One region of the Cytobacillus sp. C11.1 genome, then DNA from elsewhere that is predicted to be linked to it. Evidence: riboswitches for the same ligand, from Rfam matches in the RefSeq annotation. Region 1 holds a riboswitch; the other holds the start of a gene.

Region 1 (3,162 bases):
GATCAGCGCATATGGCAGCTGCGTCATCACATGGTCAATATGGTTACATCCTGCCCCTGTTGAGGAAAGTATGGTTGTATCAGAGATAGGTGAACAATGGTCTCCAAATACTGCTCCTGCAAGTACTGCTGCCATTGCCGGCAACAATAGATTGATGTCTGTTGCAGCGGCAATATCACCCGCGATCGGAAGCAGTATGCCGAATGATCCCCATGAAGTCCCAGTACTGAACGCCATGATTCCTGCAATAAGGAATAGGATGATAGGAAGCCATGAAGTACTCATATTTGAGCTTTCAACAATCCCGGCTAAGTATGTCCCCGTTTCAAGACGGCCAATCAGATCAACGATCGCCCAAGCAAATAATAAGATATAAACGGCCGGAAGCATGGATTTGATGCCTTCCCATACTCCTCTTCCGAAAACATTTGAATTAATTCCTTTTAATACAAACGCCTGGCGGAGGAATAAAGCCATTGTGACAAATAGCCCAATTAGTCCTCCAAGGATAAGTGATTTCGAAACATCTGTGTTTTCAAAGATTTGCAAAATAGTTGCGTTTCCTTCAACTGCTTGGGAACCCGTCCAGATCATTGCGCCTACTGTACCAATAACAAGAGCAACAATCGGCCATACAAGATCACCGACAGAGCCTTTTGTGCTTGTTGGAAGATCATCTTTTAGTTCACCAGGTGCAGGCTTATCGGGATCCATGACTAACCCTTCTTCAACAGCACGCTTTTCATGAACCTTCATTGGCCCGATCTCAATTCTTCTTAATGCTACCATAAACACAATAGCCAAAGTAGCCCAAACATAAAGATTCATAGGAATCATCTGAATGAAAGCCGAGAATGCAGAATACTCGGTTACATTATGGGCAGCAAGGATGGTACCAATTAAAGCAATGATGTATGCTCCCCAGCTTGAAACCGGCGACACAACACAAACAGGTGCTGAAGTTGAATCAATCAGGTATGCCAGCTTTGCACGGGATACACGCTGGCGATCCGTTATCGGACGTGAAATCTGCCCGACTGCCAGAGCATTGAAATAGTCGTCAATAAAAATGATAATTCCTAAAACAGCTCCGACAATCTGTGCGCCTGCACGGGTTTTTACCCGTTTCATCGCCCATTCGCCAAATGCGCGGCTTCCACCTGAGATCGATATAAATGCTGTAATAACTCCTAATACAAGCAAGAATAAAAGAATATAAACATTCCAGGTGTTCAGCTCTCCGTCTGAAACAAAAATTCCTTTTACTGCATCAAAAATAATGCTAAATGTTTCTGTAATGCTGAATTCAGCCAGCAACAGGGCTGCTGTGACGATCCCCACTCCCAATGATAGCAGAACGCGCCTAGTCAGGATGACCATTGCGATGGCTACCAGCGGCGGCAGCAGGGAGAAAATCGTGTTTGCCATTACTTGTCCTCCTCTTGTTTTTTGGATCGCACCATTAAGGCACGTCCGTTTTTCAATCAGGGGGAACAACATGGATGATGACAGAGCGAAAATAAAAAAAGAGTAACGATAGAGAAAAATCTATCATTACTCTTTTGAAGTAATTAGTTTCTCCATCACGATCTGTAGCTCCCCATTATGAAGGCTTTGACAAAGTATATTCATACCTTCCCCTCATAATGACAGTGTTACTCCTATTCGAAGTAACCCCAGCGGAATAAAAGCTGACCCATTTATTCTGCTTCGGCAAAATTCCCTTTTAGCTGTGGTCACGGTTGTCATCCTCACACAGCTTACTCTTGAATCCTGCACCTCTACCCCATCGGATATGATAAGGTTTTTATACAATTGTATTTATAAGTATAGCAAACTACGAGTCTTCTGGCAAGCCTTTATTGACCTGCAGGTATTTCTATGGAAGGCGATGTGCCTCCGCCGCCATTATAGAATTGAGGAACCTTTCCAGGATATATACCATACGCAGCAAGCACATCTTCTTGGACGGTAATGATTTTGGTCGCAAAAGGGATAATGATTTGAACCTGCACATCCAAACGAACCAGGACCTTCACTTCAACATTATTGATGCCGTGGTCCTTTGTTTCGGTTATGAAGTTGGACGTAACAGAACCAACTGCATTAAACTTGACGGGAATCCTCGGCCCCAAGTTCCCGAGAAGCGCATTATTGGTCGCCTGCCCAAGCGGCACATAATAGACAATGCCATTTGAACTCTGCTTTTGTTCTGTATTAATCTCAACATCTGTAAACGATTCTAAGGCATCGAGATCTCCTTTTTCCGCTTTTTTAATATTATCCTGAACGAGTTCGGTCACTTCAGCCTTTACCCTGTTCAGTTTTTCAACATTTATGCTGACGACACCGCTTTCGCTTGCTTCAAACATGTCTTCCAAATCCATTACATTTGTAATTTTTTTATTGATCGCATTGTTGATAACCAACGATGCGATTTTTCTTGTTTGAGAATCGGCATAGCTCATAAGTGTGGGTTTAAGTCCTTCATTGATTATCCATAGGCCGGCAGCTGTTGAAAAAACAAAAAAGACGAAGGTCAGCAGAAAAACATACCGAAACGGCAGTGGACCTTTCCGGGGCAGCCGGCCGCGAAATTTTGCCAAAACAAATCCCCCCTTTACAAGCTATATGTATGCTATAAAGGAGGGAACTAATCCAAAATCGTTCATTGTTTTACAAAAGTAATGTCACAGCCTATAATAACAGCATTCAGCTCAGTCCTTAAATCTGCTTCATACGGATTGGTTCCGCTTCCGTTTTCCTCCAAAATCCGAATGACCGGCCTGTCGCTGAGTCCTGCATTCTGCCTGCAGACAACTCCCTTTCTTCCATCACTCAATTCAACTGTTATGCCAACAGGATAAATCGCAACTGCCTGCCGGAAAGCTCCAATAAGTTTTGTCTCATAAAGGGTTCCCGCTCCAGCATATAAAATTTCGAGGCCCTTATGCGGAAGCATTGCCTGCCTGTATATTCGATTGGATGTTACCGCATCAAATACATCTGCGACCGCAATAATCTTCCCATAATCATGGATCTGTTCCCCCTGCAGACCTCTCGGATAGCCCGAACCATTAAGCCGTTCGTGATGCTGAAATGCACAATGGGCAACAATCAGCGGGATTGTCTGGACGCCTCTTAAAATATTAAAGCCCTCTT
Region 2 (3,162 bases), 390 kb from region 1:
TGATAAAGGCTGGATGTGCGTGCAGGTTTTCTTCATTAGACAGGGCAAACTCATTGAGAGGGATGTATCCATGTTCCCGATTCATAATGAACCGGAGGAAGAAATTTTAACATTTCTGGGCCAATTTTATTCAAAAGCCAACCATTTTAAACCGCGCGAAATATTGGCTCCCGACTCTGTTGATACTGAAATGGCAGAACAGCTTCTTGGTGTGAAAGTGTTAAAGCCACAGCGCGGCCAAAAGAAGGATCTCGTTAAGCTCGCCTATAAAAATGCGAAGATCGCTCTGCAGGAGAAGTTCTCTTTAATTGAACGGGATGAGGAACGTACGATAAAGGCAGTAGAAAATCTTGGGCAGCAGCTTGGCATCTACACTCCTCACAGGATTGAAGCATTTGATAATTCAAATATACAGGGAACAGACCCTGTTTCTGCCATGATTGTCTTTATTGATGGAAAGCCGGAGAAAAGGGAATACCGGAAATATAAAATTAAATCCGTCAAAGGCCCTGATGACTATGAATCCATGAGGGAAGTGGTTCGCCGCAGATATACCAGGGTATTGAAAGAAGAGCTCCCTCTTCCTGATTTGATTATGATTGATGGAGGCAAAGGCCATGTGGAAGCTGTAAGAGATGTGCTTGAAAATGAGCTGGGCCTTGATATCCCTATTTCCGGGCTGGTTAAGGATGAAAAGCACAGGACATCCCAGCTCCTTTATGGCAGTCCGCTTGAGATTATTCCGCTCTCCAGAAACAGCCAGGAATTTTATTTGCTCCAGAGAATTCAGGACGAGGTTCACCGCTTTGCAATCACTTTTCACCGTCAGCTTCGTGGAAAAAGTGCTTTTCAGTCAATCCTTGACGAGATTCCGGGCATTGGCGAGAAGCGGAAAAAGCAATTGTTGAAGGCTTTTGGCTCCGTTAAGAAAATGAAAGAGGCATCTCTTGAAGACTTCAGGGAAATAGGCATACCTGCAAATGTAGCAGAAGAACTAAAGCAGCGCCTTGAGGAAAAGAACGGAAAAGCGTGAACGTAAGCGATTAAATGGAGATAGACAGCCATTTTTTGATATGTTATAATAATTGAAACTTTATATCAATATCACTTTATAGCGATAAAGTATGTGTTCGAAAAGAAAGTTTTTCAAAATTTTTCGAACAACATCGTTAAGTGAAGGTAGAGGTGCGAACTTCATCAGTAAAAGCTTGGAGAAGAATGAGCTTCCGTGAAAAGCTTTGAAAGGGAATGTTTGCCGAAGTGAAGAAGATCTCATCATTTTCTTTGCTGGTTCTGTATTGAATAAATGCAGGATTGTCAGGGCTATGCCGTCCTGGAGAGCTATCTCACTGTGTTTGCTTCTTTTTAACATTTGGCTGCACAGCAATGGGATAGTATATCTCATTGCTTTTTTTATTGCCTAAAAAACGGAAGTAAACCGGTAAAGGGTAATTTACATAGGGACGGCAAACAATACAATACAACAAGATTGTTTAGAAAGAAGGGGAAGTTGTGGGAATCATTGTGCAAAAGTTTGGAGGCACCTCGGTTGGTACTGTTGACCGAATTCAAAATGTGGCCAATCGGGTGATTGAGGAAAAGAAAAGAGGAAATGATGTCGTCGTGGTGGTTTCAGCCATGGGGAAAACGACAGATCAGCTAGTTGGTATGGCAAAGGAGATTTCTCCTGCTCCAAATAAACGGGAAATGGACATGCTGCTTACAACCGGTGAACAAGTGACCATTTCTTTGCTTTCCATGGCTTTAGGTGCGAAAGGGCACCCTGCCGTTTCATTTACAGGCTGGCAGGCCGGGATTAAGACTGAACCCGTCCACGGGAATGCAAGGATATTGGACATTGATACAAGTAAAATCCAAAAGGAACTGCAGCAAGGCAATATAGTCATTGTTGCCGGATTCCAGGGCATGACAGAAGATGGTTCAATCACTACATTGGGCCGCGGAGGATCGGATACTACCGCTGTTGCATTAGCGGCTGCACTTAAAGCTGATAAATGTGATATTTACACCGATGTAACCGGGGTATTTACAACCGATCCGCGGTATATAAAAAATGCAAGAAAGCTTTATTCCGTTTCCTATGATGAAATGCTTGAGCTTGCGAATTTAGGGGCAGGCGTTCTCCATCCAAGAGCAGTAGAATTTGCAAAAAACTATGGACTTCCGCTTGAAGTACGTTCAAGCATTGAAAAGGAATCCGGTACAATTATTGAGGAGGAAGTAAAAATGGAACAAAACTTGGTCGTGCGCGGTGTGGCATTTGAAGATGATATTACAAGGGTGACAATTCTCGGCCTTCCTAATTCACTTACTGGCTTATCAACCATCTTCTCAGCACTTGCTAAAAATCACATTAATGTGGACATCATTATTCAAAGCATGACAGAGGCCAAAACAACCAACCTGTCCTTCTCGATCAAAAATGAAGATCTGACTGATACAGTAAAGGTATTGGAAAAAAATAGGGCTAGTTTAAATTACGAACGCATTGAATGGGAGTCAGGACTGGCGAAAGTTTCGATTGTAGGATCAGGTATGATTTCCAATCCAGGGGTGGCAGCAGAAATGTTTGAAGTGCTTTCAGATAATGAAATACAGGTAAAAATGGTCAGCACTTCGGAAATAAAGGTTTCTGCTGTTGTAGAAAACGGAAAGATGCTTGAAGCAGTTGATGCGTTGCATGAAGCCTTCCAGCTGTCAGGTTCTGCGATAAAAGCCTAATTTCTCGACCTGAGGTAATCAAATATGCTGTGTTAAAGGATCATGGTTGATTTCGGCACCTGTTGCTTGAAGGGGAATGTGCGAGTTTTCGAAAATGCTTTTGCATTCCCTTCGTGCGCTGAAATCGTGTAAGTTTATTCAAAGTCCTGGGGGAGGAACGATTCAAAGGGAGACCCCACAGGTGCAGGTGCCGAGAAGCTCCGGGACTGCCCGCGGTTGGCTGAGCACCTGAAGCAAAACCAACAAGCTAATTTAACAGAGCCAAAAACATATACAAAAAGCTTTCAAAAGGAAACTTTTTGAAAGCTTTTTGCCCAAACATAAATGAAATCACACGGAAGCATCTTTTTTATCCCATTTTACTGTGATTTGGATTTTTCCGGTTTTTTTGCGTGGATGTTCAAAGGCTTCGCAAATGAC

What was found. Region 1 has a riboswitch for lysine ahead of AC3ZVC_RS07950 (Na+/H+ antiporter NhaC family protein). Riboswitches for the same ligand answer to the same signal wherever they lie in the genome.
Region 2: it holds a riboswitch for lysine, as region 1 does, so the genes downstream of both, AC3ZVC_RS09910 (aspartate kinase) here and AC3ZVC_RS07950 (Na+/H+ antiporter NhaC family protein) in region 1, are expected to answer to the same signal.

Annotation. Positions count from the first base shown of each region.
Region 1 covers NZ_CM176935.1:1,613,939-1,617,100, reverse strand. The annotation lists gene AC3ZVC_RS07950 (Na+/H+ antiporter NhaC family protein) at 1-1,428, opposite strand, end outside; lysine riboswitch at 1,586-1,792, opposite strand; gene yunB (sporulation protein YunB) at 1,860-2,606, opposite strand; gene AC3ZVC_RS07940 (HD-GYP domain-containing protein) at 2,669-3,162, opposite strand, start outside.
Region 2 covers NZ_CM176935.1:2,006,026-2,009,187, forward strand. The annotation lists gene uvrC (excinuclease ABC subunit UvrC) at 1-1,033, shown strand, start outside; lysine riboswitch at 1,173-1,352, shown strand; gene AC3ZVC_RS09910 (aspartate kinase) at 1,513-2,742, shown strand; gene AC3ZVC_RS09915 (YslB family protein) at 3,073-3,162, opposite strand, start outside.